Regions from separate parts of the Streptomyces sp. WMMB 714 genome, predicted to be linked through region 2. Evidence: riboswitches for the same ligand, from Rfam matches in the RefSeq annotation. Region 2 holds a riboswitch; each other region holds the start of a gene.
The links. A riboswitch is a leader RNA that binds a small molecule or an ion and turns the genes downstream of it on or off. The one in region 2 is predicted to bind thiamine pyrophosphate.

Region 1: linked by a shared signal. The riboswitch ahead of thiO (glycine oxidase ThiO) and the one ahead of H181DRAFT_RS15425 (thiamine ABC transporter substrate-binding protein) in region 2 are both predicted to bind thiamine pyrophosphate.
Region 3: linked by a shared signal. The riboswitch ahead of thiC (phosphomethylpyrimidine synthase ThiC) and the one ahead of H181DRAFT_RS15425 (thiamine ABC transporter substrate-binding protein) in region 2 are both predicted to bind thiamine pyrophosphate.

The regions. Positions count from the first base shown of each region.
Region 1 is NZ_FMHJ01000005.1:139,990-149,877, forward strand. It holds gene pknB (Stk1 family PASTA domain-containing Ser/Thr kinase) at 1-1,124, opposite strand, end outside; gene H181DRAFT_RS10775 (thiazole synthase) at 1,362-2,222, opposite strand; gene thiS (sulfur carrier protein ThiS) at 2,229-2,459, opposite strand; gene thiO (glycine oxidase ThiO) at 2,474-3,763, opposite strand; TPP riboswitch at 3,761-3,871, opposite strand; gene H181DRAFT_RS10790 (NAD(P)/FAD-dependent oxidoreductase) at 4,062-5,246, shown strand; gene H181DRAFT_RS10795 (Rv2175c family DNA-binding protein) at 5,315-5,680, shown strand; gene thiE (thiamine phosphate synthase) at 5,925-6,611, shown strand; gene metF (methylenetetrahydrofolate reductase [NAD(P)H]) at 6,824-7,741, shown strand; gene H181DRAFT_RS29890 (hypothetical protein) at 7,782-9,137, shown strand; gene H181DRAFT_RS10815 (phytoene desaturase family protein) at 9,329-9,888, opposite strand, start outside.
Region 2 is NZ_FMHJ01000007.1:279,671-289,558, reverse strand. It holds gene H181DRAFT_RS15455 (thiamine pyrophosphate-binding protein) at 1-1,257, shown strand, start outside; gene H181DRAFT_RS15450 (ABC transporter ATP-binding protein) at 1,479-2,345, shown strand; gene H181DRAFT_RS15445 (hypothetical protein) at 2,327-3,607, shown strand; gene H181DRAFT_RS15440 (LOG family protein) at 3,724-4,833, shown strand; gene H181DRAFT_RS15435 (ABC transporter ATP-binding protein) at 4,872-5,900, opposite strand; gene H181DRAFT_RS15430 (ABC transporter permease) at 5,900-7,525, opposite strand; gene H181DRAFT_RS15425 (thiamine ABC transporter substrate-binding protein) at 7,627-8,703, opposite strand; TPP riboswitch at 8,699-8,819, opposite strand; gene rlmN (dual-specificity RNA methyltransferase RlmN) at 8,965-9,888, opposite strand, start outside.
Region 3 is NZ_FMHJ01000004.1:57,804-67,691, forward strand. It holds gene H181DRAFT_RS08005 (DUF5326 family protein) at 1-77, shown strand, start outside; gene H181DRAFT_RS08010 (YibE/F family protein) at 37-1,551, opposite strand; TPP riboswitch at 1,621-1,764, shown strand; gene thiC (phosphomethylpyrimidine synthase ThiC) at 1,757-3,607, shown strand; gene H181DRAFT_RS08020 (hypothetical protein) at 3,745-4,065, opposite strand; gene H181DRAFT_RS08025 (peptidoglycan-binding protein) at 4,270-5,394, shown strand; gene H181DRAFT_RS08030 (NUDIX domain-containing protein) at 5,970-6,494, shown strand; partial or broken gene H181DRAFT_RS29830 (pyridoxamine 5'-phosphate oxidase family protein) at 7,440-8,000, opposite strand; gene H181DRAFT_RS08040 (globin domain-containing protein) at 8,420-9,888, opposite strand, start outside.

The DNA of each region.
Region 1 (9,888 bases), on a different contig from region 2:
ACGGCGAGCGTCACGAGGAAGACCCGCCCTCCGGCGCGCCGTCCGCCGGGGCCGCCCTGGTGTGCGTGGGGCGGGTCGTCCGGCGGGGGAGCGGCGAAGCGGGCGGTGCGGTTGAGGTCGTCGTCGTTGCCGTGGCTGTAGGAGCCGTACCGGTCCGCGGGGCGGGGGAGCACGCTCGTACGCTCCTCCGGCCCGGCGTGGCCCGTCCCGACGCCCGTGGCCTGCGGGGGGACGGCGTCCAGCTCGGCGTCCGTGAGCAGCGCCCGCATGGCGCGGGTCTCGGAGAGCATCGCGCCCGCGTCGTACGGGCGGCTGTCGGGGTCGCGCCCGGTGGCCCGTGCGACCAGGGCGTCCAGACCCGGGGCCAGTCCCGGTACGGACGCCGAGGGGACGGGCATCGCTTCCTGCAGGTGCTGGTAGAGCACCTGGGCGGGCGTTCCTCCCGCGTGCGGTTTCGCTCCCGTGAGCATCTCGTAGAGCATCACGCCGCACGCGTAGAGGTCGGTACGGGTGTCGGCCGTGCCCTGCTCGATCTGCTCGGGGGCGAGGTAGGAGACGGTGCCGAGGATGGAGTCCGACCCGACGGACGTCTGACTGTCGACTGCCCGCACGAGACCGAAGTCGGCGACCTTCACGCGGCCGTCGTCGCCGATCAGCACGTTCTCCGGCTTCATGTCGCGGTGGACCATGCCGGCGTGGTGGGCGGCGCCGAGAGCCGCCAGCATCGGTTCGAGGATGTCGAGGGCGACGCGCGGCTGCAGTGCGCCGCGCTCGCGCAGTACGTCGCGGAGCGTGCAGCCCGACACGTACTCCATGGCCAGGTAGACGTACGTGCCGTCCGTGCCCTGGTCGTAGACGCCGACGACGTTGGGGTGCGCGAGGCGGGCCACGGTCTTGGCCTCGCGGATGAAGCGGTCCACGAAGGAGGCGTCGGCAGCGAGCGAGGGGTGCATGACCTTCAGGGCCAGCTCGCGGTCGAGCCGCAGGTCCACGGCGCGGTAGACCGTGGCCATGCCCCCGACGGCGACGCGTGACTCGACGCGGTAGCGGCCGTCGAGCACCTGGCCGACCGGCGGTGTCTCCCCGGCCGCTCCGGAGGAGTGGTCCTGAAGGCTCGTATCCATCGCGGACGAGTCTACGAGTCGTGCACCGGACGAAAATCCGTGGAGGGCCGCGGAACGGGCAATGAAGCCGAACGGTGACACGAATAGTCCGTATTGCCCTTTTTGGGTTTTAGATACGGAAAGTGTGTCCCGAATCCCGCATGGAATTCCGTGTCCTCCCGCACGGCGGGGACTCCCGGGCGCCCGTGCCCCTCTTCCCCGGGTCTTCCCCGGGCCTTCCCCAGGTCTGCCCGGGTCTCAGCCGCCGAAGGCGGGCCGCTCCGGGTCGAAGGCGGCGACGCCCTCCGTGGGTGAGGACGCTTCGGCGTAGTGGCGGCGCGGGATCCGTCCGGCCCGCCGGGCCAGCCGGCCGGCTGCCACCGCGTGCCTCATGGCCTCGGCCATCACCACGGGCTCCTGCGCCCGCGTCACCGCCGAGGCCAGCATCACCGCCGCGCAGCCGAGCTCCATGGCGAAGGCGACGTCCGACGCCGTTCCGGCACCCGCGTCGAGGACGACGGGGACAGTGGCACGCTCCGCGATCAGCTGGAAGTTGTGCGGATTGCGGATGCCGAGCCCCGACCCGATCGGCGATCCCAGCGGCATGACCGCCGCGCAGCCGGCGTCCTCCAGCTTCCGGGCCAGCACGGGGTCGTCGTTGGTGTACGGAAGCACGGTGAAACCGTCGTCCACCAACGTCTCGGCGGCGTCCAGGAGTTCGACGGGGTCGGGCAGCAGGGTGCGCTCGTCGGCGATCACTTCGAGCTTGACCCAGTCGGTGCCGAGCGCCTCACGGGCGAGCCGGGCCGTGAGGACCGCGTCCCCGGCCGTGTAGCAGCCCGCGGTGTTCGGCAGCACCTGGATGCCGTGCCTCTGCAGGACGGACAGGACGGAGCCCTGGACCCCCGGGTCGAGGCGGCGCATCGCGACCGTCGTCAGCTCGGTGCCCGACGCCAGCAGGGACTGCTCCATCACGTCGAGGCTGGGCGCGCCGCCCGTCCCCATGATCAGCCGGGAGGTGAACGAGCGGCCGCCTATGACGAGCGGGTCCCCGGCGGGGGGTGCGGCGGGCGCGGGGGCGGCCGGCGCGGCCTGGGTGAAGGAAGCGGTGTCTGTCATGGCGGGTCAGCCTCCCTGGACGGCTGTCAGTACTTCTACGCGGTCGCCCTGTACGAGCTCCCGGACGGGCCACTCTCCTCGCGGCACGACGGCCTCGTTCACGGCGGCGGCGACTCCGGAGGGCGCCGCCGTGAACGAGGCGACCAGCTCGCCGAGGGTGCAACCGCGGGCGACGTCGCGGGACGCGCCGTTCACCGACACGGTCACGGTCGCCGAGGGGGACGCGGAGGTCGTCATGGTGGTAGCTCCTGTCACGTGCTGCTGGTGGGCGCGGGCACGGAACCCGGTGTGTGGTCCGGTTGCTCCCGGGTGAACCTCGTGGGACTGAACGGCCGTACCAGCTCGGGAAGTTCGCCCGTGGCGAGCAACTCGCCCATGGCGTCGCCCGTGACCGGCGTGAGCAGGACGCCGTTGCGGTAGTGGCCGGCCGCCAGATGGAGGCCCGGCAGTGCGGTGGGCCCCAGCAGCGGCGCGTTGTCGGGCGACGCGGGCCGCAGCCCGGCACAGGTCTCCTCCAGCGGCAGCTCGGTCAGGCCGGGGACGAGCTCGTGGGCGTCGCGCAGCAGCTCGTACACGCCGCCCGCCGTGACGGTCGTGTCCCAGCCCATCTCCTCGCTCGTCGCACCGATCACCAGCTCGCCGGTGGCGCGGGGCACCAGGTAGACGTGGCCGCCGCGTACGACAGCGCGAACGGTGCGCGAGAGGAACGGGCCGTGACCGGACGGCGGCATGCGCAGCCGCACCACCTGCCCCTTGACGGGCCGCACCGGCGGAACGACGTCCGGCGGCATCCCCTCCAGCCGCGCCGCGTACGAACCGAGCGAGAGCACTGTCTGCGCGGCCCGCACCACAGTGCCGTCCTCCAGCACCACGCCGGTCGCCCGGTCGCGCTCGACGGACAGGTGCGCGGCGGACGCGCGGACGAAGCGCACCCCCGACCGCTCGCACGCTGTCAGCAGCGCGGCAGCCAGCCGCCGCGGGTCCACCTGGTGGTCGCCGTCCACGCGCAGCCCGCCCCGCACCGACGGAGCGAGCATCGGCTCCAGCCGGCGGCACTCCCTGCCGGAGAGCCACTGCGACTCCAGCCCGCACCGCTGCTGCAGCGCGTGCAGTTCCCGCAGGGCGGCGCGGTCGTCGGCGTCGAAGGCGGCGGCCAGGGTGCCGCAGGCGCGGTACCCGGTCTCCTCCCCGCTCGCCTCCTCGAGTTCCGCGGTGAAGTCCGGATAGCGCGCGGCCGAGGCGAGATTGAGGCCGAGCAGCGCCTCCTCGCCGTAATGCAGCTCGGTGACCGCGGCGAGCATGCCCGCCGCCACACGCGCGGCGCCGCCGCCCGGTGCGGGGTCCACGACAGCGACCGCCAGGCCGCGCTGAGCCGCTCGCCAGGCGGTGACGAGTCCGATGAGACCGCCGCCGGCGACCACCACGTCGGGACGTCCACCAGGGTGCGCCTCGCCACGGACAGTGGATCGGGCCTCTGGGCGTGCGACGGCGCCGGAGTCACGCGGGGAACCGGCGGTCTGCGGTGTGCTGCTGGGGCGCATGGAAACGCTGTGTCTCCCTTCGCCGGAATGACCCGGATCAGGTTCGTACGGTCGGAGGCCGCCCGCCTCCCTCTCAGCCCGGTGCGCCGGACTCCCGCGTATGTCGTCTCTGTTCGGCCGCCTCCTGCTCGTCGCGCAGGAGGCACCTCCGCCAGCGTACTGCGCCGTCCCGCAACTGTGGGCTGCCCCGTGCGGACAGACGCCCGGTGGCCGTCTCTCCGGGTGCGCGCAGCGGAATAGAGTTGGCCGTGTGAGCGACAGTCGGAGCAGCCAGCGGGTCGTCATCGTCGGTGCGGGAATGGCGGGAGCGCAGACGGCCGTCCAACTGCGCGAGCGTGGATGGCCCGGCGCGATCAGGCTGATCGGCGACGAGTCGCATCCGCCGTACGACAGGCCGCCGTTGTCCAAGGCGGTGCTGCTGGGCAAGGCGGAGGGCTCGTCCTTCGGCATCGACTTCGGCGCGCTCGACGTCGAACTGGAACTCGGGCGCGGTGTGACCGGCCTGCGCACGTCCGAGCAGCTGGTGGAGACGGGCTCCGGCGAGGTGCCCTACGACCAGCTCGTCATCGCCACCGGCGCCGCACCGCGCACACTGCCCGGCAGCGATGGCGTCGAGGGCGTTCATCTGCTGCGCACCCTGGACGACGCCGCCCGGCTCCGGCCCGTGCTTGCCGCACGGGGCACCGTCCTGGTCGTGGGAGCCGGCTGGATCGGCGCCGAGTTCGCCACCGCCGCACGGGAAGCCGGCTGCGCCGTCACCGTCGTGGAAGCCGCAGGGCAGCCGCTGCCCGGCGCACTGCCCGCGGAGGTCGCGTCGCACATGCGCGACTGGTACGCGCAGAGCGGTGCGGAGCTGCGCACAGGCGTCGCCGTGCGGGCAGTCGAACCCGGTGCCGTGCAGCTCGCCGACGGTACGCGGCTGAACGCCGACGCCGTGCTGGTCGGCATCGGCTCACGGCCCGCCACCGGCTGGCTCACCGACTCCGCCGTCGAACTGGACGAGCGCGGCGCTGTCCGGGCGGACGAGTGGCTGCGGACCTCCGCCCCGCACGTCTACGCGGTCGGCGACTGCGCGTCCTTCCCCTCCGCCCGCTACGGCGAGCGGTTGCTCGTGCACCACTGGGACAACGCCCTGCAGGGGCCGCGCGTGGTTGCGGAGAACATCACGGCCGAACGCTTCGCGGACAGTGCGGCGGAGCGGTCCGTCTACGACCCCGTCCCCTACTTCTGGTCGGAGCAGTTCGGCAGGTTCGTGCAGTACGCCGGACACCATGCGGCGGAGGACGAGACCGTCTACCGCGGCGACCCGACGGAGGCCGCCTGGTCGGTCTGCTGGCTGCGTGAGGGATCTCTCACCGCACTGCTGGCAGTGGGCCGCCCGCGCGACCTCGCCCAGGGCAGAAAGATCATGGAACGCGGGCTGAAGGTCGACGAAAACGTGCTGGCCGACGCGGAAACGCCGCTGAAGAAAGCCGTCAAGTAGACGAAGAAGCCCGCGCAGTGGCCGCCGCACAGTAGTGACTGTCACACCGGGATGGCACGCTGGAAGGCGTGACCGAGATTGATGCGAAAACCGATGCTCTCGTCCCCGCCTGGCTCACCCTCCCGGACGTCGCGGAGAAGCTGGACGTACCGGTGACCCGCGCCCGGCAGCTCGTCAAGGAAGGCCAGCTGATCGCCGTCCGCCGAGGAGAGGGGAGAACCCTCCAGGTCCCCGCCGACTTCATCGGCGCGGGCCGCATCGTGAAGGGCCTCGTCGGCACGATCACCCTCCTCAAGGACGACGGCTTCAGCGACGAGGAGATGCTGGAGTGGCTGTTCACGGAGGACGAGAGCCTGCCCGGCACCCCGGCGCAGGCCCTCCGTGAGAACCGCGGGACCGAGGTGAAGCGCCGCGCCCAGGCCCTCGCCGTGTGAACCGCCGCCGGACGGCCGTGTGACCGGGCGCCCGGGCAGCGGGCGCCCCGGCAGGCCGCGGTCCCGCCACCGCCCCGGGCCCGCGTAGCGCGACACAGCGCGGCGCACGGCAGTGCCCATGCGCTGCGGTACGTCCCGCGGCCCCGCGGCCGCACCCGTCCTCTCTCCCTCCGTCCGTCCGTCAACCGATCCACGGGCGTACGGGCCGGTGATCCGTCCGGCCCGTACGCCCCAGGGGTACGCCATGAGCACCGACGCCGACATACGCCAGCAGCTCGCCGACGCGCGGCTGTACCTGTGCACCGACGCCCGCAAGGAGCAGGACGACCTCCCGCAGTTCCTCGACGCGGTCCTGCGGGGCGGCGTCGATATCGTGCAGCTGCGGGACAAGTCGCTGGAGGCAGCGGAGGAGCTGGAGCACCTGGAGGTCTTCGCGGACGCCTGCCGCCGCCACGGCAAGCTGCTCGCCGTCAACGACCGCGCGGACGTGGCACACGCCGCCGGCGCGGCAGTGCTCCACCTCGGCCAGGGGGACCTCCCGGTACCGGCGGCACGGGCCCTCGTCGGCGACGACGTGCTGATCGGCCGCTCCACCCACGCCGAGTCCGAGGTCGACGCGGCGGTCAAGGAACCGGGCGTGGACTACTTCTGCACCGGCCCGTGCTGGCCGACGCCCACCAAACCGGGCCGTCCCGCCCCCGGGCTGCCGCTCGTGCGGTACACGGCCTCCCTCGCACCGGCGCGGCCCTGGTTCGCGATCGGGGGCATCGACGCTTCCAACCTCGACGAGGTACTCGATGCGGGCGCCAGGCGGGTCGTCGTCGTCCGGGTCCTCACGGGCGCCGAGGACCCGGAGGCCGCTGCCGCGGCGCTGTCCGTGCGGCTGCGCGAACGGGTCGAAGCGGACGGCCGGCGACCGTCCGGCGAATAGGGGCGACGGGCGCCGCCCGTCCGGGCCTCAGCGGGACGGGACGCCGGCGTCCGGGTGGTGAGCTGCGGCTTCTCCGCTCCCCGGTCGGAGTCGAGCCGCCCCGCCCCCGTACGTTCCGCTCCGCGGACATGTGGGCGCCGAGCAGGACGGAACAGGCGATTACGGCAGGCGACGGCGGGTTGCCCTCTAGCCAAGGCCGATAGCCTTCAAGCATGGCCATCGGTATCTCAGCTACCAGGACAGACCGTACGACCACGGTGCGTGACCTGCTCGCGACCGGACAGTGCTCCTACTCGTTCGAGTTCTTCGCCCCCAAGACGGAGAAGGGCGAACGCTCGCTGTGGAACGCGCTGCGCCGGATCGAGGCGGTCTCGCCGACCTTCGTCTCCGTGACCTACGGCGCGGGCGGTTCCTCCCGCGAGGGCACCGTCCGCAACACCGAGCGGATCGCCACCGAGACCACACTCACCCCCGTCGCCCACCTCACCGCCGTCAACCACTCGCGGTCGGAACTGCGCAACGTCATCGGCCAGTACGCGGACGCGGGCATCCGCAACGTGCTCGCCGTGCGGGGCGACCCTCCCGGGGACCCGATGGGGGACTGGGTCAAGCACCCGGAGGGGCTCACCTACGCGTCCGAGCTGGTGGAGCTGATCAAGGAGTCCGGCGACTTCTGCGTCGGCGTCGCCGCCTTCCCCGAGATGCACCCGCGGTCTGACGACTGGGACACCGACGTGCGACACTTCGTCAACAAGTGCCGCGCGGGGGCCGATTACGCGATCACGCAGATGTTCTTCCGCGCGGAGGACTACCTTCGGCTGCGCGACAGCGCGGTCGCGGCCGGTTGCGAGACTCCGATCATCCCGGAGATCATGCCGGTCACCAACGTGAAGCAGATCGAGCGGTTCGCTGAGCTGAGCAACGCGACCATCCCGACGGAGATGGCGGAGCGGCTCCGTTCGGTCGAGGACGACCCCGCGGCGGTACGCTCGGTCGGAATCGAGTGCGCGACGGAGTTGTGTGCGAGGCTGTTGGCCGAGGATGTCCCCGGACTTCACTTCATTACGCTCAACAACTCCACGGCAACCCTGGAAATCCATCAGAATCTTGGTCTCCACGAACGGTCCTAGTCGGAGCAGCCGGCCGAAGCAGTGAGAAGAGGGGGCTTACATGGGCTGGACAGTCCTCTACATCGCGTTCGGTATCGTCGCGCTGTGGCTACTGGGCGAGGTCCTGCTGCAGTACAAGGCGCGACTCCGCTGGCGCGTGCTCGCCTTCACCGGCTTTCTCGGCGTGGTGGCGGGGGCGCTGATCCCCTCGGTGATCGTGATCGGGGTGGGCATCGCCGCCTTCGCCACCGGCCAGACCTTCGTCACCCTCTCCTACCGGCGCGGCTTCGCGGCAGGCTGGGCGCTCAACGGTCTGCCGGGGACGAACTTCCGCCGCCGTGACGACGAAGAGGACGGCCCCGAGCTGGCCGCCGCCCCGCCGCTGAACGAACTGGGCGGGCCGGAGCAGGCCGCCCTCCCCGGCCCGGGTTCCGACGCCTTCCAGCCCAGCGGCATGGGCATGGGCATGGGCGCCTACGGCGCGGACAGCATGGAGAACACCGGCGCGCTGAGCATGAGCCGGTACGACGCCGGTCCGATGGAGACGACCGGAGGACTGCGCGCCAACCGGTACGACAGCGACTCCCTCGAGAGCACCGCCGCCATGAGCATGAGCGGCTTCGGCGGGGACGACTACGGCTCGAACCGCTACGACGGGAACGGCCAGATCAACGGGAACGGGTACCAGGCGAACGGCTTCGAGGCGAACGGGTACGAGGCGAACGGCTTCGACACCAGCGGCTTCCAGGCCAACGGCTACGACGGCGCCGCCGGGGCGAACGGCTTCGAGACCCAGGGCTTCCCCGCGGCCGACACCTTCGCCACGAACGGCTACGAGCGCCAGGGCTACGAGACCGTCTCCTACGACACGGGCCAGTTCCAGGCGGTCAACGGCTACGGCCAGCAGCTCGGCGGGGAGGAGCCCGTCCCCGTCTACCAGCCCGGCCCCATGCCGGACGAGACGGGCGAGTTCACCCTCGGCGGCTACGGATACCCCAGCCCCGAGCAGCCGGGCATGTACCCGGGCCAGGGCCAGGACGTCCCCCAGCAGCAGTACGCCGCCTACGCGGACCCGTACTACGGCTACGACGCCAACGGCGGGTACTCCGGCGTCCAGTTCGACGGCTACGGGTACCCCGGCCCCGAGCAGCAGGACTACAGCGCCCAGCAGCCGCCCCAGCAGTCGCCGTACGGGTACGGCTCGGACGGCTTCGCGACGGACGGCTACGGCCTCTCCTACGGCGGCGGCGCCACGTACACCGAGCAGTCGTACTTCCCACAGGCGCCCACCGGCGGGGGCGGCGTGTGGGTGCCCCAGCAGCGGGACCCCAACGAGCAGATGGAGCCGGAGCCGCAGCAGTCCTACCCGTACGACCCGAACGGGTACGGCACCGGGGGCAACGGCTACTACTACTGAGCGCCGCGCGCGCCGCGCCGGCTACGCCCGGAAGCCTCCTGCCGGTCCGCATGACCGGGCAGGAGGCTTTCGCGGTGAGAGCCGCGGCTGAGAGCGGCCACGCGTCCGGTGCGAGCGGGGCTCGTCCCGCACGGGCCGACGGCCGCACCGTTGGGCGTCCCGGCCGCGGTCGCAGTGCGCCGCGGGAGCCGTCAGTGCGAGCCGCGCCAGTCGTCGCCCTCCACGATCAGCCCCGCGACGAGCGCGCCGGACATGCCCGCGTGAGCGAGCCCACCGCCCGGGTGCGCCCAGCCGCCGGCCCTGTAGAAGCCCTTCGTCGCCGTCCTGTTGGGCGGTCGGCGTTCCGTGCCGCGCCCGCCTCGTCGGCCGCCCGGGGATCCGGCGAGGGCGGGGGCGGGGACGAGCCCGGCGGGGGCTCCCGTCTCCGCCTCGACGTCATGGGGCGTGCGGACCTCGCGCCAGAGCGTCCGCGGTCCCAGCCCGAGCCCTGCCGCGTCGGCCGCGACGATCAACTCTCCGGCCAGCCGCTCCGCCTCCGCCTGCCCGGGGACGCCCTCCGGGCCGACCGAGACCGACAGCACGGCCGTCTCGTGCGCGGCGTCCGGTGTGAGGGAGGCGTCGTCGGGCCGCAGCACGGTGAGGGGCTGCCCCGGGGCGTCCGCCCGGTGGACGACGGTGCGGTGCACGGTTTCCGGGGGACGTCCGCCGTGCAGAGCGAGAAGCACCGTGAGGCGTGCACGGGCGGGGACGG
Region 2 (9,888 bases):
TCCGTCCACCCCGTCCGCTCGGCCTCCCAGATCCCGTCGGCCCTGGCAGAGGCGTGGGCCAGTGCGCTGGAGGCGCCCCGCGGTCCGGTGTGGGTCGAGATCCCCCAGGACGTGCTGCTCTCACCGACCGATGTCCCGCCCCCCGCGTCCCTCGCCGTGAGCGGCGCGGGCGCCCCCCGGCCGCTGCCCGCACGCCCCGAGCTCATCGCGGCAGCAGCCGAGCTGCTGGACGCGTCCTCCCGTCCGGCGGTGCTCGCGGGCGGTGGTGTCGTACGGGCGGGAGCGCAGCCGCAGCTGCTCGCCCTCGCCGAACAGCTGGACGCACCCGTCGCCACCACCTTCGGCGGCAAGGGCGCCTTCCCCTGCGGCCACGAGCTGTCCCTGGGCTCGTGGCTGGAGGACCAGTACACGACCGACTTCCTCGCGGACGCCGATGTGCTGCTCGTCGTCGGCTCCGGACTGGGCGAACTCTCCTCCAACTACCACACCTTCGCCTCCCGCGGCCGCGTCATCCACATCGAGGCCGACCTGGGCAAACTGGAGGCCAACCATCCGGCGCTGGGCGTCCACGCAGACGCACGGCAGGCGCTCGAAGCGCTCGGCGCCGCCGTCTCGCCGCGGCCCCGGGGTGAGGCGGCAGCACGGGCCTCCGCCCTTCTTCAGCGCGTACGGGCCCGCATCTCAGAACAGGGCCTCGAACTCGAACAGGACGTCCTCGCATCCGTACGCGCGGCGCTCCCGGACAGCTCTCCGAGCTTCTGGGACATGACGATCCTCGCCTACTGGGCCTGGTCCGCCTTCGACCCCCGCTCCGGGGCCATGCACTCCGCTCAGGGCGCGGGCGGCCTCGGCTACAGCTTCCCCGCGGCGCTGGGCGCGGCTGCCGCGCACCCGGAGCGCACCACTCCGGTCCTCGCCGTGTCAGGCGACGGCGGTGCGATGTACTCCCTCGCCGAACTGGCCACTGCCCGCCAGTACGGTCTGCCGGTCACATGGCTGATCGTCGACGACGGCGGCTACGGCATCCTCCGCGAGTACATGACGGACGCCTTCGGCGAAGCAGTCGGCACAGACCTGGCGCGGCCCGACTTCGTTGCGCTGGCGGAGTCGTTCGGCGTTCCGGCAGTGCGCACCTCTCCCGAACGGCTCCGCGCGGACCTGTCGGAGGCCCTGTCCGCACCGGGACCGTCGGTCGTCGTACTCCCCGCCCTGCTCAGGATGTTCGCCCCCACCCATCTGCCCGCCGACCGACCCTGACAGCCCTGCCCGTACGTCCGGCGTCCGCCGTCCGGCCCCTGTCCGGACTACTGGTCCATCTGCGGGCCCGTTCGGTGGAATCTGCGCCGTGCCCGGCCGGATGGCGCCGTATGCGTGCCCGGCTCTCCTTACGGTGCCTGTGACCGACGTCCCGGGCCCTCGTTCACCCGTCCAGAGGACCCAGGGACCGGCAGGGACCAGCATGAGTGGAGGTGCCCTCGGTGGCAGCACCGCCGGACAACGACGTGCTCTGGGCACGCGGACTGCACTACTCGTACGGCGGGTCTCCCGCCCTCCAAGGCGTCTCGATCGGCGTTCAGGCGGGTGAGATCGTCTCCGTCACCGGACCGCGCGGCAGTGGCAAGTCGACACTGCTCAGCTGCCTGTCCGGTCAACTGACGCCCAACGCCGGGGAGATCTGGTTCAACAGCGTCCCGATGCACACACTCAGCCGTACCGCCCGTGAACGGCTGCGCCGGGACCGCTTCGGATGGGTCGGCAGCGAACCGCAGCTGATCCCGGAGCTGACCGCCTGGGAGAACGCCGCGATGCCACTGCTGCTGCTCGGCGCCGGCCACCGCGCAGCGCGCAAGGCGGCGATCGATTGGCTCGACAGGCTGGACGTCGGAGACTGCGCGCGAAAGCGTCCCTCCGCTCTGCTGCAGTCCGAGCGCCAGCACGTCGCCATCGCACGCGCGCTCGCTCCCGCACCGGCGATCGTCTTCGCCGACGAGCCCACGGCTCCGCTGCACCAAGTGGAACGCGCACAGGTGCTGCGCACCCTCACGACTGCCGCACGGTCGCACAACATCACTGTCGTGCTGACGACCCACGACCCGGCAGTGATGCTGCCCAAGGTCACCGCGGGCGACCCGTTCGCAGCGGACGCGGCAGGGCCCACACTCGTCGACCGCAACCTGACGCTGGTCGACGGACGGCTCAACGGTCTCGTCTCCTCCGGTCCTGGACGGGACGCGAGCGACGGAACGGACGGGGACGGCGGCACAGGCGGCGAGAAGGTGGCCGCGTCCGGCACCGACTCGGACGGCGAAGACTCCAAGGGTGCCGCGTGCTCGCTCTCCGTCTAGTCCGCGGGGGCTCTCCCCTCACGCTGCTGCGCCGTCTGCTCGTCGCCTGCGCGACGGCTGTCGTGACCTTCCTTCTGCTGGCCGCGCTGAGCTACGCCCTGGCCCACCCCCAGGACTCCGGCGCTTCCCTGGTACGGCTCGTCTGGTGCGCCGTGCCGCTCGCCGCGGCGGTGCAGTTCGCCGCGGCCGTTGCGCGTACGGAACCCGGTTCGCGGTCGCGGTCCGCCTTGGACGTCGCGGGAGTGGGACCCGCCCGTGTCCCCCTGCTCGCCGCGGCGTCGACCGCCCTGTCCGCGCTGCTGGGCAGTGGCATCGCGCTGGTCGTCTACCTGCATCTGCGGGGGCAGCTGGCCACCCTGCCGTTCGACGGTGCGGCTGTACGGCTCCTCGCAGCAGAACAGCCGCTGCCCGTGGCTGCGACTCTCGTACTGCTGGCTCTGCCGCCGGTGGCCGCCGGAGTGGGCGCTGCGCTGGCGACGCGTCCCCGAGTGGCACCGGCGGTCGCCGCAGCCACTGCGCCCGCCGGCACCGGAGGCGCGACGGTGTCCTCCGGGGTCATGGCGGCCGGAGGCGGCAGCGACGCGCTGGCACCGGCCGATGTGATCCCGCAGCGTGACGAACCGGCCTTCCGTACGACTCACGGCCCGCTGCCGGCAGCAGCGACGCTGCCGTGGGGCACGGCGCTGATCGCGGCGGGGCTGGCGATGGAGACCTACGCCAGCCGGTCCCCCAAGCCGCTGCCCCTGTCGAGCGTCCTCTCCAACAGTGTACCGGGTGTGCTGGGCGGCTGGTTGCTGACCGCTGTGGGGCTGATCCTCGCCGGGCCCGGCCTCACGCAGCTCTGCGGATGGCTCCTTTCGGTGGGCCGGCCAGGTGCCGTACGGCTGCTGTCAGGCCGTGTCCTGCAGCGCGAAGCGAGGCGGCTCGGCCGGCCCCTGGGCGTCCTGTGCGCTGTGGCCGCGGGTGCGCTGGCAGCGGGAGAACTGTACGCACGGGCCCCGGAGGACGGAGCGCGCCTCCTCGGCCCGCTCACCATTCTCGGTTCGGCGCTGGTGGTCTTCTGCGTGCTGGCCAGTGCGCTGACTGCCGCAGCCGAAACCCGCGCCTTCCGGTCCTCCGCCAACGCGGCCCTCGTCCGGCTCGGCGCGCCCCGTCGCGTACTGAGGGGAGCGGTCGCACTCCGCCTGTGCTTGCTGGCCGTCGTACTGGGCTCGCTCACCTACGCGGTCGCCCAACTCGCCGCGCTTCCTCTGACGTCGTGAGTGCCGCACAGTCGTGAGGACTGTGAAGCAGGACGGGACCGCCGGTGCGTACCGCGGTCCCGTTCCCATTCCGCCGTACTGATCCGCCTCGGATGCGGAGCGCCTACTCTGACGGGATGCTCGACCACGAGATAGAGAGCCTCGAAGAGTTCGACGACGTCGTCGAAGCCACCGGCTGCCTCAGCGGCTGGCGGGTGCAGTCAGTCGATCTGCGTGAACGTACGAAGGCGCTGCTCCACGCGGAGTCCGACGGTGCCGTCTTCCTCGGCTGCGCGATGTCCGCCGAAGCACTCGTCGGCGTGCAGGAGCGGGGAGGCCTCGTCTTTCCGCCCGTGCCTCAGTTGCCGTTCAACCCCTACCGGGGTCGGCTGTACTCCCCGGAGGAACTGTTCAGCGGGCTGGATGAGGGATATGAGCACACACCGGACGCCCGCTCGTACGCCTGGTTCCAGCGGACGAAGAACGACGGTGACGTCTTCTCCTCGATGCTCCGCGCCGTGCACGACGACGCGGTCTCCGACGCGCTGGACGAACACCTCGTGGGCGCACGGGTCGTCGGCGTCATGGGAGGCCACAAGCTGGCACGCGGCACCGACGCCTACGCGGGCGCAGCGCGCCTGGGCCGTGTCCTCGCGCGCGACGGCCTGACGGTCGCCACCGGCGGCGGCCCCGGCGCCATGGAGGCGGCGAACCTCGGCGCGTACGCAGCGGCCTTCGACGACGGCATGCTGGAGAAGTCGCTGGAGATGCTCTCGGCCGCGCCGTCCTTCGAGGAGTCCGTCGGCACATGGGCACGAGCGGCGTTCGCCGTGCGGGAAGGCTGGCCCGCGGGTGGCACATCGGTCGGCATCCCGACATGGTTCTACGGTCACGAACCGCCCAACGCGTTCGCCCAGCACATCGCGAAGTACTTCGTCAACGCGGTCCGTGAGGACGGGCTACTGGCACGGTCCAACGCGGGCGTGGTCTTCCTCCCGGGCGCGGCGGGCACCGTGCAGGAGATCTTCGACAACGCGACGCCCAACTACTACCAGTCGCGCGGTGCCCCGACGCCGATGGTTCTGGTGAACGAGGAGCACTGGGTCCGCACGCTGCCCTGCTGGCCGCTGCTGCAGTCGCTCGCGCACGGACGGCCGATGGCCTCGCGCATCGCCCTGGTCGACGACGTCGAGGACGTGCCGGCGGCGCTGGCCCGGCTGTCCGGCGGTTCCGCAGAGACGAGTTGACGCACGCGTACCCGGTTCCGGAGTTCCGGCGTTCCGGCTCAGGCGCTGATCCGGACGACTTCCTTTTCGTCGAAGGCGACGCCTATGGACGTCCCCGCCTCCGGTGCCTCCCTCAGCGCGCAGGACGCTTCGAGACGCGGGCCGTGGCGGGGCTGCAGCAGCAGCGTCACCGCTGCCGCATCGCCACCGCGGAAGGTTCGGGCTTCCACCGTGCAGGGCAGCCCGTCCTCCACGGAGGTCGTCCGCAGCCCTGTCGGCCGTACGAGCAGCTTGCACGGGCCCCCCGGGGTGCCTTCCGGCACAGGAATCTTTCCCCAGGGTGTCTCGGCTCTGTCCCCGTGCACCGTCGCGTCGACGATGTTGTCGAACCCGAGGAACCGGGCGACGAACTCCGAGGCAGGCTGCTGCCAGACCTCCAGGGGCGTTCCCGCCTGGGCGATGCACCCCTCGTTCATCACCACCACCCGGTCGGCCAGCACGAACGCCTCGCCCTGGTCGTGGGTGACTGCCAGAACCGTGCTGCCCAAGCGGTCGAAGAGCGCGCGCAGTTCGACGACCAGCCGTTCGCGCAGCACACGGTCGAGCTGGCCCAGCGGCTCGTCCAGCATCAGCAGATCAGGCTGGGGAGCCAGCGCGCGGGCGAGGGCGACGCGCTGCTGTTCACCACCGGACAGTGTGGCGACAGCGCGCTGTTGTGCACCGGGAAGTCCGACCATCTCCAGAAGTCCGGTGACGCGTTCCGCGGTCTCTGATCTTGCGGCGTGCCGCATCCGCAGACCGAACGCGACGTTGCCCTCTACGTCCCGCTGCGGGAACAGCTGATGGTCCTGGAACATCAGGCCGACCCCGCGCTTGTGCGGCGGAGATTGTGTCCGGTCCCGCCCCGCGAGCCATATCCGGCCCGTGTCGGGCTGCTGCAGGCCGGCCACGACGCGCAGCAGCGTGGACTTGCCGCTTCCGCTCGGTCCCAGCACGCACACCGTCTCGTGGTCGTCGACTTCCAGGTCCACGGCGTCCAGCGCTCGCACACCGCCGAAGCTGACGGTCACACCGTCCAGTCGCAGCATCAGAACTCTCCCGAACGGTCGGTGCGGATGCGCTCCAGCACCAGCAGGGTGCACATGCAGACCAGCATCAGAATGGTGCTCATGGCCATCGCCTGCCCGTAGTTGACCTCTCCCGCCCGGCCGAGGAAGCGGGCGACAGCGACCGGGAGCGTGGGGGCGTCCGGCCGGGCGATGAAGACCGTCGCGCCGAACTCGCCCAGCGAAACGGCGAAAGCGAAACCGGCAGCCACCAGTACGGCCCGTCGCACCAGGGGCAGATCGACCTCTCGCCACGCACGGAACGGTGAGGCTCCCAGTACGGCAGCTGCCTCACGCAGCCGCACGTCGACTGCTCGCAGCACCGGCAGCATCGTCCGCACGACGAAGGGGATCCCCACCAGGGACTGCGCCAGCGGAACGATGATCCAGGTCGCCCGCAGGTCCAGGGGCGGTTCGTCGAGAGCGATGAGGAAGCCGAATCCGACAGTGACAGCGGAGGTGCCCAGCGGCAGCATCAGCATGGAGTCGAATCCCCGCACCAGCCGCTCGGTGACTCGGCCTGCCCCGCGCACCGTCAGAGCGGCTGCCGCAAGACCGCCCACGGACAGGGCGATGAGGGTGGCGACAGCCGCATAGGCAAGAGAGTTGCCGATCGCGGCTGCGGGGGCGACCGTGAACGTGCCGCTGCCGGCTGCCGACCCGAGTGCGCGGAAATGCTGCAACCCGTAGCCGTGCGGGCCGTCGAGCGAACGCTCCACCAGGATGCCCAGGGGCACGAGAACCAGCAGCGCGACCACACCCAGCACCGCCACCAGCAGCGCCCACTGGCCGCCGCTCCGCGGACGTTGAGCAGTCTGCGCCGCGGGCACCATGCTCAGCGACGCGCGCCGCTTGCGTACGGTCCTTGCGTGAGCGGCGAGCAGCACGGACACGGCAGCGAACTGCACCAGTGTCAGCACCGCCGCGGTCGGCAGGTCCAGCAGAGCCGCTGTCTGCCTGTAGACCTCGACTTCCAGAGTCGCGAAGCGCGGCCCGCCCAGTACCTGGATCACGCCGAAGGAGGTGAAGGTGAAAAGGAAGACGATCAGTGCCGCCGCCGCGATCGACGGTGCCAGCGCTGGAAGGGTCACGCGCGCCCACGCGGCGAGGCGCCCCGCGCCCAGTACACGGGCAGCCTCTTCCTGCCGTGGATCAAGCTGCGACCACAGGCCGCCCACTGTCCGGACGACGACGGCATAGTTGATGAAGACGTGGGCCAGCAGGATCGCCCACACGCTGGTGTCCAGCCGGACGCCGAACCACTCGTCCAGTGCCCCACCACGCCCCAGAAGAGCGAGGAAAGCCGAACCGACCACCACTGTCGGCAGGACGAACGGAACCGTGACCACAGCGCGCAGCATTTGCTTGCCGGGAAAGTCGAACCGCGCGAAGACGTACGCCCCGGGCAGAGCGATGGCGAGCGTGCAGACAGTGGACGCAGCCGCCTGCCACACGGTGAACCACAGCACGTCCAGCACGTCGGGATCGGTCAGCACCTGTCTGACCCGGCCCAGATGCCACTGTCCGGACGTCCGCAGGCCCCGGCCGACGATCGCGGCCACGGGATAGGCGAACAGCACCCCGAAGAAGACGACCGGCACCACCATCAGACAGAGCGGCAGCGCCCTCCCCAGGCGACGCCGGGCTCTGTTGTCGGCCGCCCGCTCTGCCCCGGCAGTCGCGCTGTCCGGTCGGCCCTCGGACAGCTCTACTTCACGACGAGCGACGTCCACGCCTTGACCCACTGTTCGCGGTTTTCGGCGATCTCCGACGGGTCCATGGCCGCAGCGTCCTCGACCGAAACCCCGTACTTCGTGAACAGCTCCGGCAGGTCGGCGTCTTCACGGACGGGGTTGACGAACATCTGCAGCGGCAAGTCCTCCTGGAAGGTCTTGCTCAGCATGAAATCCAGCAGCGCCTTGCCGCCTTCAGGGTTCTTCGCCCCCTTCAGCAGTCCCGCGAACTCGGTCTGCTGGAAACACGTCTGTTCGGCTATCCCCGTGGGTGCCTGGGCAGGCAACGGCTTCTTGCCGAGGACCTCGACGGGCGGGCTGGAGGCGTAGGAGACGACGAGAGGCCTGTCGCCCTTGCCCTTTCCTCCGTTCGATCCGCTGAAGCGGTCGTTGTACGCCTGCTCCCAGCCGTCGACGACCTCGACGCCGTTGGCCTTCAGCTTCTTCCAGTAGTCCTTCCAGCCTTTCCCGTACTCGTCGACGGTGGCGAGCAGGAAGCCCAGCCCCGGCGAGGAGGTTGCGGCGTTGGAAGTGACCAGCAGGTTCTTGTACTCCGGCTCGGCGAGATCGGCCAGGCTCTCGGGTGGGTCCAGCTTGCGCTTCTCGAAGTAGCTGCGGTCGTAGTTGACGCAGATCTCGCCGGAGTCGACGGGAGTGACCCGGTGCCGACCGCGGTCGAGCTGCAGTTCGCGGGGGACCTTCTCGAGCCCTTCGGCCTCGTAGGGGTTGAAGACGCCCTCGCCGAGCGGCCGGGAGAGCAGGGTGTTGTCGACCCCGAAGAAGACGTCTCCCTGCGGGTTGCCCTTGTTGAGCACCGTCTGGTTGACGGCGGAACCGGCGTCCCCGCCTCTCAGGACCTTCACCCGGTAACCGCTCCGAGAGGTGAACTTCTTCAGCACCGACTTCGAAACCGCGAAGGAGTCGTGCGTGACGAGGGTGACCGTCTTGCTGTCCTCACCACCCGAGTCGGTACTGCTGCATGCGGTCGAAAGCCCCAGGAGGGCGATCACGGCGGTGACGGCGGCAGTTGGGCGCAGGGCGTGCTTGCTCATCGGCTCATCGACTTCCTACCCGGCATGACCCGGGCGAGGTTCGAGGGTCTGCGGCCGCCCGTCTTCGTACGAGCGTCCGCACTCTCAGCGCTGTGTGCGCTCCCCTGTCGGCTGTTGTTGATCCGAGCCCGGCCACAGATTGATGTGCCTGCGACAAGACTCCAGCTTGAAGGCTATCAGCCTGATGCTTACCGGACGCCGGTGCTGGTGACGGTCACCGTCCCAGCAGGCTCGCTGCCGGAGGGACGCGCAGTCGCGTACCTAGCGCTCCGTGGCGGCCAACTGCCCGCACGCACCGTCGATTTCCTGCCCGCGAGTGTCCCGGACAGTCACCGGCACGCCATGCGTCTCCAACGCACGCACGAACGCGGCCTCGTCCTCTGGACGGGACGCCGTCCACTTGGACCCCGGCGTGGGGTTGAGCGGGATGAGATTGACGTGGACGGGCTTGCCCTTGAGCAGCCGACCCAGCAGGTCGGCGCGCCACGCCTGATCGTTGATGTCCTTGATCAGCGCGTACTCGATGGACACCCGGCGAGCCGACCTGGCCGCGTACTCCCAGGCGGCGTCCAGCACCTCCCGGACCTTCCACCTGGTGTTGACGGGCACGAGGGTGTCGCGCAGCTCATCGTCCGGCGCGTGCAGCGAGACGGCGAGACGGCACTTGAAGCCCTCGTCGGCGAAGCGCAGCATCGCTGGGACCAGGCCGACCGTCGAGACGGTGATGCCGCGCTGGGACAGTGCGAGGCCGTCGGGCTCCGGATCGGTCAGCCGCCGGATCGCTCCGACCACGCGCTTGTAGTTGGCCAAGGGCTCGCCCATGCCCATGAAGACGATGTTGGAAAGCCGCGCGGGGCCGCCCGGGACCTCGCCGTCACGCAGAGCCCGTACGCCGTCCACGATCTGGTGCACGATCTCGGCCGTGGACAGGTTGCGGTCCAGCCCCGCCTGCCCGGTCGCACAGAACGGGCAGTTCATGCCACAGCCCGCCTGCGAGCTGATGCACATGGTGACCCGGTCCGGATAGCGCATGAGCACCGACTCGACGAGCGTCCCGTCGCGCAGCTTCCAGAGGGTCTTGCGCGTGGTGTCGTCGTCGCAGCTGATGTGGCGGACGACCTGCATCAGCTCGGGAAGGAGCTCAGTGGACAGCTTCTCGCGAGCCGCGGCGGGAATGTCCGTCCA
Region 3 (9,888 bases), on a different contig from region 2:
CTCTGGTCGGCGGCCTCATCTACGTCGTGCGGCACTTCACTTCGGCTTCCTCCTCCTCCCGCCGCGACGACTGGTGACGGGAGCGGGCGCACCCTCGCGCCCCGCGTGAGCGGCCGCGGGCGCCGGGGAGGCGCCGCCCGCCGCCCCGGCCGCTGCCGGGACGGTGCCCCGGCGGTCCGCGGACACCACGAGCGCCGCCAGCAGCGTCGTGACCGGGACGGACGCGACGAGGCCGATCGAGCCGACGAGGGTGCGGACGATCTCCTCCGCCACGACCTCGCTCGTCGCCACCGTGGAGACGCTGCTGTGCGCGATGGAGAACAGCAGCATCAGCGGCAGTGCGGCACCCGCGTACGCCAGCACCAGCGTGTTGACGACGGAGGCGATGTGATCGCGGCCGATGCGCATGGCCGCGCCGTACAGCTTCCGCCAGCCCGCCCCCGGATCGGCCTGCTTCAGCTCCCACACGGCTGACGTCTGCGTCACCGTCACGTCGTCGAGCACGCCCAGCGAGCCGATCAGTACGCCCGCGAGCAGCAGACCCTGGATGCCGATGCCGGGGAAGAGACCGTGGACGAGGCCGGTCTGGTCGTCGGTGTTGCCCGTGAGCCGTGCCCAGTCGATGAAGAGCGAGCCGAGCACGCCGATGAGCAGCAGCGATATCAGCGTCCCGACCACGGCCACGGAGGTACGCGCGGAGAACCCGTGGCAGAGGTACAGCGTCGTCAGCATGATCGCGCTGCCTCCGACGACCGCCACCACCAGCGGATTCGAACCCTGCAGTATCGCGGGCAGGATGAAGAACGACAGCACTGCGAAGCTCACGGCCAGACCGGCCAGCGCGAGCATGCCGCGCATCCTTCCGACGAGTACGACGAAGAGCGCGAACACGCCCGCCAGCAGCACGACCGGGACGTCCCGGTCGACGTCGACGACGCTGTAGCGCAGCTCGCGAGGGGCGTTCGCCGCGTACGCCACCACCACGTCCTGCCCGGCCGAGTAGGTGCGGGTGGCGTCGGGCGGCACGACCTCGGTGAAGGTGTCCCCCTTGTCCTTGCCTTCGGCGACCTCGACGGTCGCCTTGCGGCAGGCGTCGCCCTTCCCGGCCCGCCCCTGCGCGCCGGACTCACCGGGCGGCTGACCGGGCTGGCCGGTGGGCGGCCGGACGTTCACGTCCTTGCAGTCGACGACCTTCACCGCCGTGACGCGTGCCGCGAGGGTGGGCCGGTCGAAGCCGAGGCCCGTGTCCTCGTCGTGGCCGGGGACCCCGCCGGGCCAGAGCGAGACGAGGCCGGCGGCGACGGCGACGGCGAAGGGGATGAGCACCGCCGCGATGACTTTCCGCAGGTGGCGGGAGACGGGGGCAGGGGGCCCGTGGCCGTGAGAGTGGCCGTGGCTGTGGGCGTGGCCGCTCGCGGGGGCGGGGGCGGGAGCATCCGCGGAGGAGCGGTCGCGGAGGCCGGCGCGGGCGGGGCCGCGGTCCGGGCCTTCAGCATCGTGTCCCGTGTTTCCGGCGGGGCTGCCGGGACGGAACGGAGGTGTCGGTGTCACGCCCCGATCATCGCAATACCGGAGGCGCTCTGGTCAGTCCTGTTGCCATAGCACTAGCGTGAGTACGCCTTTGCACATCGCGGGAGCTCCGAGCACGGGGCTGAGAGGGCGCTGACTTCCGTACAGCCGTTCGCGCGGAAACGGAGAAGGCTGCGCCGACCGCCGAACCTGTTACCGGGTAATGCCGGCGTAGGGAGTTGGTCGCATGACCATGCAGGATGCACACACGCCTTCGTCCGCCGCGTCCGGGCCCACCGGGCTCGGCTGGCACAAGGGCTACTTGAGCGGTTCGCGCCCCGACCTGCGGGTCCCGGTCCGCCGCGTGCACCTCACCGACGGCAAGGACGTCACGCTCTACGACACGTCCGGGCCGTACACCGATCCCGCCATCGAAACCGACGTGCGCCGCGGCCTTCCCCCGCTGCGCCAGAACTGGATCATCGAACGAGACGACACGGAAGAGTACGCGGGCCGTGAACTGCGGCCCGAGGACGACGGAATCAGGCACACCACTCCACGGGGAGGCGCCGTCCCGCGCGGCCGCGTCGGCGGCGGAGGCGAATCTGCCGGGCTCGACGGACTCGACGCCGTCTTCCCCGGCCGCGCCCGCAGGCCCCGCCGGGCACGGTCCGGCGGCCACCGGGAGGCCGTCTCCCAACTCGCCTACGCCAAGCGCGGCCTGGTCACGCCGGAGATGGAGTACGCGGCGATCCGCGAGAAGCGCACGCCCGAGTTCGTACGCGACGAGATCGCCGCGGGCCGTGCCGTCCTGCCCGCCAACGTCAACCATCCGGAGACCGAGCCGATGGTCATCGGCAGGAACTTCCTCGTGAAGGTCAACGCCAACATCGGCAACTCGGCCGTCACCTCCTCCATCGAGGAGGAGGTGGAGAAGATGACGTGGGCGACCCGGTGGGGCGCCGACACGGTCATGGATCTGTCCACCGGCCGCAACATCCACACCACCCGCGAGTGGGTGCTGCGCAACTCCCCCGTCCCCATCGGCACGGTGCCGCTCTACCAGGCGCTGGAGAAGGTGAACGGCAAGGCGGAGGAGCTGACATGGGACGTCTACAGGGACACCGTCGTCGAGCAGTGCGAACAGGGCGTCGACTACATGACGGTGCACGCCGGGGTGCTGCTGCGCTACGTCCCGCTGACGGCACGCCGCAGGACCGGGATCGTCTCGCGGGGCGGGTCGATCCTGGCCGCGTGGTGCCTGGCGCACCACGAGGAGAGCTTCCTCTACACGCACTTCTCCGAGCTGTGCGAGATCCTGCGCTCCTACGACGTCACCTTCTCCCTCGGTGACGGGCTGCGACCCGGCTGCGTCGCCGACGCCAACGACGCCGCGCAGATGGCCGAGTTGGAGACGCTGGGAGAGCTCACCCGCATCGCCAGGCGGCACGACGTGCAGACCATGGTCGAGGGCCCGGGCCACGTGCCCATGCACAAGATCAAGGAGAACATCGACCGCCAGCAAGAGGTCTGCGACGAGGCGCCGTTCTACACCCTCGGCCCGCTCACCACGGACGTGGCCCCTGGCTACGACCACATCACCAGCGGCATCGGCGCCGCCATGATCGGCTGGTGGGGCACCGCGATGCTCTGCTACGTCACGCCCAAGGAGCATCTGGGTCTGCCCGACCGGGACGACGTGAAGACCGGCGTGATCACGTACAAGATCGCGGCCCACGCGGCGGACGTCGCAAAGGGCCACCCCGGCGCCCAGGACTGGGACGACGCTCTCTCCGACGCGCGTTTCGAGTTCCGCTGGGAGGACCAGTTCAATCTGGCCCTCGATCCGGAGACCGCCCGGTCGTTCCACGACGAGACGCTGCCCGCGGAGGGGGCGAAGGTCGCCCACTTCTGCTCGATGTGCGGGCCGAAGTTCTGCTCGATGAAGATCAGCCGCGACATCAACGAGCGGTTCGGCCCCGGCGGCGGTGAGGAAGGTCCTCTCGGGCAGGAGGAGATCGAGGCAGGCATGCTCGCCAAGTCCCGTGAGTTCGCGGAGGGCGGCAACCGCGTCTATCTGCCCCTGACCGAGCGCTGACGGAACCCGGGTGGAAGGCCGGCCGCCCCGTCTCGAACGAACGGGGCGGCCGGTTCTGCGGGAGGACGGTCACGGCAGCGCTCTGAACTCCGGGCGCGACGCCGACAGTTCGATTCCCAGGGGCTGTCGGACGGGCTTCAGCAGGGCTTGATGCCCCGCACGCCCGCCCAGCCCGCGATGATGCGCTCCCTGGAAACCGTCTGTCCGGCGGGAATGGTGAGGCAGTCCTCGTCAGTGGTACCCGCGAGATCCAACTTGCGCTTCACCGCCTTGTTGTGGCAGTTGCGGATGTCGTAGTAGACGACCTTCAGGGGCCCGCCCGGCACGTCGCCCACCGTGTAGCTCAGTCCGCAGGGCGCCGCGGCCACGGCCTCCGATGTGCCGGCGACGACCATTCCCGATGCCAGTACCCCGACGGCTGCGGTGGAGACGGCGAGCCGCTTGAAAATCCTCTTCACAATGCACTCCTTTTCCCCTGGACCCACGGCCAGGAATTCGATGAAGTCTGGTGCCCGTGCCAGAGGACCGTCTCAGCCGCGGATACCGGAAGGCCAGGAGTCCGGACGCTTTCGGAGAACTTCGGATATCCTCGGACACCGGTTCCGGCCCGTGGCAGGCGAGGTTCCGATTCGCAGAGGCCAATTCCGTTCAAGTGGGTGCAGATGGTCGACGACAATGACGAACCGGACGCGCACGAGGTCCGGGCGGCCTTCTTCCGTGACATCCGGGCGCTGCGGGCCGGCGCCGGGAATCCCTCATTCCGCAAGATCGGCAACGACGCGCACTGCAGCCACGACACCGCTCATCGGCTGATCGAGCAGGAAGTGCTCGTCAAGCAGGTCAACGCGGTGGACATCGCCGCGGCCCTGGGCGGCGACAGGCAGGAGTGGGCGGCGAGATGGGCCGAGGCGAAGACGGCCGAGAAGCGGATCGGGGAGAAGAAGCCCGGGGGGCGGAGGCCCGCGACGACGGCAGCGGCTGTGACGGCGGCGGCCCCGGCGGAGACAGCGGAGACGGAGACAGCGGAGAAGGCGGCAACGGAGGCGGTGGCGGAGGCGGTGGCGGAACAGCCGGCCGCCTTAGTTGCCGGCCCCCCGTCCGCGTCCGAACCGTCCGCGGATGCCCCTGCCTCGCGCCGGTTCCGGCGTCCGCTGATCGCGGCGGCCGCCGTGACCCTCGTGTCCGCGGTCGCCGTCGGAATCGGCCTCGCGAGCGACGGCGGACGGGACGAGCGCTCCCGCCCGCTCTTCGCGGACACCTGCGACGGGCCGATAAACCTCGGCCGCCAGAACGACAAGTGCGTACGGGAGGTCCAGCTCCTGCTCAAGCGGGCGGGCGGTGAACTGGCCGTGGACGACTCGTTCGGGCCCGAGACGCTGAGACGCGTCATCGCATTCCAGGTCCTTGCCGGAATAACGCCGAACGGAGTCGTGGACGACACGACGAAACGGGCACTCTACGAAGAAAGGACGCACCTCAGAAGCTGGTCCGAGGAGCGCGTCGAGAAGCGAATTCGCGAAGTATTCGAAGAAGCACCGGACCGCGCGGTGGCAATAGCCCGCTGCCAGTCGAATCTGGACCCGCTGTACATCCTCTCCAACAACAACGGAACCCGGAACTGGGGGGTTTTCCAGCTTTACGAGGCCCGCGTCGAGCAGATGGGCGGCACACCGCGAAAGGCCCTGGACCCGGAATGGAACATCAAGGCCGCGCACCGCATGTGGAAAAAGCACCGCGACTTCCGCGACTGGCAGTGCGACAAGTTCGAGAAGACACCGGAGAAGTAGGGCCGCAGGGCGGCCCGGAGGCGACCCCGGAGGAGGGCGGACCGGAGGGCGGCCGGGTTCACAGCCGGCACGTGCGGACCCTGGACGGACGCACCGACCGCGTCACCGCACTCACGTGGACGCCTTCGGGCGACGCGCTCGCGGTGGCCGGGAAGCGGGGCGGTACGCCTTCGACGCGTCAACCACGGTCAGGGGACGGGCTCTTGAACGGGAGCCACGCATGTGACCACTGCCGCAAGTCTCCGGACGGCCGGTTGCGCGCTGCGCCCCGCATCAGGCATACGCCGAGGCACCCGCGCCCCGCACGCAACAGGCGGTTCGAGGCTCCCCCCTCATGCCTCGAACCGCCCGGTTCCACGGTTCAACGCGCGAAGAACCGTTCAAAACCAGGTTAGTTGACTCTGCGTCGATGTCCAGTGACTGTCGCGACATTATCGATATAGCTCTGAGGAGATTTTGGCCGACGTTCCGCATCCGCGGCGGGGCCGGTCCTGCGCCGCCGCGCGGGCCGCGGCGTACGACGGGCGTCCCGGCGGAGGAGTTTGACGCGTCCCACCGCGGGCCAGACCTCATCCATGGCCCATGAACGTCACGTGGTCAAACGCACCGCCCGCGCGGTCCTGCTCGACTGCGGCGGCACCGGTTCCGCCGGCGGCCCTGCTCCGGCCGCTCCGCACCTCGTCCTCATCAAACGCACCAAGCCCGGGCTGGAGCCGTACTGGATCACGCCGGGCGGCGGCGTCGAACCGGGGGTCGACCGCACCGTCGTCGAGGCGCTGCACCGCGAGGTGGACGAGGAACTCGGCGGCAAGGTCACCGACGTGGTGCCCGCCTTCGTCGACACGGTGCCCCACACCACGGAGAGCGGCGAGAGCGGCGTGAAGGTGCAGCACTTCTTCGTCTGCCGGCTGGTGTCCATGGACCTCTCCCGCCGGCACGGGCCCGAAGTGGACGAGCCGAGCGGCGAGTACGACATCGTGCGGGTGCCGTTCACCCGCGAAGGCGTGACCTCCGTCGACGTCGTGCCGCCGGCGCTCCGCTCCTACCTGGAGCGGAACATCGAGGGCGTCCTGGCGCTTCTGGCACCCGATCTGGGGTGAACGGCCCACGGCCGACGGGCAGTCCGGCCGTCAGACCGCAGTCCGCGGGGCTCCTCCGCCGGGGGCGGGCCCTCCGGCCGGGTCAGGCCCTCAGCCGAACCAGCCCTGGAACGTGCCCTGTCCACTCACCGCACCGCGTCGCTGCGCCTCGGCCAGCGCCGCCTCCGCCTCCTGCCGCCAGGCGTGCGGATCGGCACCGCGTACCCCTGCTGCCGCCCCTCGTGCGGCGATCGCTCCGGACGCCCCGTCTGCGGCAGTCGGCGCGCCCTGCGCCGGGGACGAGGTCGCCGCGAAACCTGCGGAGAGCGACGAAGGCCAGTCCGAGCTCCCCGGGTACGCCGAGGCGCCCTGCTGGGAACCGGCGCCGCGCTGGGCCGGGGGCGCGTTCAGCAGCCGTGGCGGCGGCGGCATCTCGGGAAGCTGCCAGGCCGATTCGCGGTCGCTCCCGAGCAGGCCGGTACCGGACGAGCTGCTCGTCGTCCCGGTCCCCGTGGCGGATGCCGTGCTGTCGGAGGCGTTCCCTGATGCGGAACCGGTCACGGCAGCCGCGCCGGTCCCGGCATCGGGCACGACGGGGTCCGCCGCCGCCGTCCCCGTGGTGTCCGTAGCACTCGTGGTGCCCGTGGTGTCGGCCAGGGACACGGGCTCGGGCACGCTTCCCGCCTCGGGCGACGCGCTTCCCGCCCCCGCCGGCTCCGCGGCCGACGACCCGGCCCCGTACACCGGCGCGTGGGACTCGCGGGCCCCGGACTCGTGGGCCTGCGCCCCGTGGCTCCGGGACTCGTACGCCTCTTCCCGCCCGTAGCCCGGCAGTTCGTCGTACGGGGACGGCGGCGTCTGCGTCTGCTGCTGCCCGCGTGACGCCGCGTACCCCTGCGCGGTCCGCGCCGCCGGGACGCGCTCGCGCGCTCCGGCGCCCTGGCGTGAGGTTGCGTGTGCGGCCCCGCGCTCGCGCGCGTCGCGTGCGGCGCCGAAGAAGTCCCCGCCCTTGCGCTTGTAGTCGTCCGTCCCCCACTCGCGGGCCGTGCGCTTCGGTGCGCGCTGCAGCTGGGGGATGTGCTTCGCGCAGTGGATGTAGGCCTCTTCGACCTCCACCCGCACCCACAGCTGCGCCTTGCGCCCGGGCACCGGGTCCTCGGGCAGCTCCGGGTGCGACATGCGGATCTCCGCGTCGCTGAGCACGCTGGCGCGGCCGTTGACGTGCAGCCCGATCCTGGCGCGGGTGAAGTCGATCAGCATGATGCCGAGGTGCGGGTTCTCCTCGATGTTCCCGAGGCTGGCGTGCACGCCGTTGCCCCGGTACTCCGGGTACACCAGGGTGCGTTCGTCCAGCACGTGGAGGAATCCGGGCGGTCCGGCACGGAAGCTGCTGTCGCACTCGCCGTGGCGGTCCGACGTGGCGAGGAAGAACATCTCCTGGCGCTGCACGAACTCGCGCATCCGCTCGTTGAGACGGTCCAGCACCTGCTCGTCGTAGAAGCGCTCCGCCCGGTCGGTGGTGCCCATCCGGCGCTGCAGCACGCGTTCACCGTCGCTGCCGGGGCGCGACGGCCCGCCGAAGAGCCCGGGTTCCTCGCGGACCGCACCGTCCCCGTTCAGCCGGGCTCCCGCGCCGTCCTCCTCGCGCGGGCCGCTTCCGGAGGCCGTTCGGTCGTGGCGGTCACGGCGCTCGAACCAGTGCGCTTCCGACTTCTCGTGCTCGTGCTGCGCACGCGCGTTCTGGCCATCCCGAGGATGTGCCCCATCAGCCTCTGCCACGCCGCTGACCCCTTCCCCTTCCTCTGCCAACTGCTCTGCTGCGCACGGAGTCCGCCGTGCTGTCCTGCTGTCGCTGTCGTGCCTGCCCTATGCGGTTCTGGCTGCCGCGGGCGCGGTGTGTGCGCACGTCCCGCGTGCCGTGCTCCGGACACTGCCTTCTGACGCCGCTACTCGCTCCCGACGTTCAGCTCCGCCACCGCGTCGTGCCGTATCCGGTGGGCCGGCACACCCGCCTCGACGAGGGCGTCCAGGCCGCTGCGGATCATGCCGGGCGGGCCCGACAGGTAGCCGACGTAGGAGTTCCAGGGGCCGTACTGCCTGACGGCGTCCGGCAGTTGACCGGACAGGACGTGCGCACGGCCCGCCCCCGGCCCGTTGACGACCACCGGCCGCACCGACAGCCAGTCGTGCCGCTCCTCCAGGCGCAGCATCGTCTCCAGGTCGTAGAGGTCGTGATCGCTGCGCGCTCCGTAGAAGACCTCGACGGGCCGTCTGCGGCCCTGCTGCACGACATCCTCCACCATCGCCCTGATGGGGGCGATCCCCGTGCCGCCGCCGAGACACAGCAGACCGTCGTCCGTGGAGTGGTCCACGGTCATGCCGCCCGCGGGAGGGCCGAGCCGCAGCACGTCGCCGGGACGGGCGCGGTGGACGAGCGCGTTGGAGACCCATCCTGTCGGTACGGCCTTCACGTGGAAGGTGAGCAGGCCGTCCGAGCGGGGCGAGGAGGCGAACGAGTAGTGCCGCCAGACCCTCGGCCACCAGGGCGTCTCGACGCTCGTGAACTGGCCCGCGAGGAACGGGTACGGCTGGTCGGGGCGCAGGGTGATCACCGCGATGTCGGAGGTGCGCAGCTCGTGCGAGACGACCTGCGCGTTCCACCACGCCGGGGCGCGCATCTCGTCCTCGGCCGCGGCGTCGATCATGACCTGCGAGATCAGCGTGTACGCGCGGACCCAGGCGTCCTCGGTCTCCTGGCTCCAGGTGCCGGGCGCGTACTGGGCGAGCGCGCCCAGCAGGCACTCGCCCACCGCCGGGTAGTGCTCGGGGCGGGTGCCGTACTTGCGGTGCCCGCGGCCCAGTCCGGAGAGGTAGCGGGTGAGGACGTCGGGGTCCTCGGCGAGGCGCACGGCGGTCAGCAGCGCGCGGAAGAGCCGGTCGCGCTGGGTGTCCATGGAGGCCGGGAAGAGCTCGCGCAGCTCGGGGTGCTCGACGAACAGCAGGGCGTAGAAGTACGCGGTCGCCGCGTCGGCTACGGGTTCCACCTCTTGCATGGTGCGGCGGATGAGCATCGCGTCGCGTGACTCGACGGGGTCGGCGTCCGGCGCGGCCGCCGGGGAGGACGGGCTCTCCGGCGCGGGCCCGTGGTGCGCTCCGGGGTCGGGGTGCCGGCGGGCCGGTTCCAGGCCGTCGTCGACGGTCGGGACGTCGAGCGTGGGCACGTCGATCGCGGGCACGTCGATCGCGGGTGCCGGACGGTCCCTTCCGCTTCCGCCGAAGGCGTCGAACTCGTCGAGACCCCCGCCGTCGGTGGCTCCCGGCTGCCCGGGCGCCTCGGCGAGCCGGGTGCGCAGCGCGCCGGGACCGGCGTTCGCGGCGACCGGACCGACCGGGCTCAGGGGCTGACGGCCAGGTT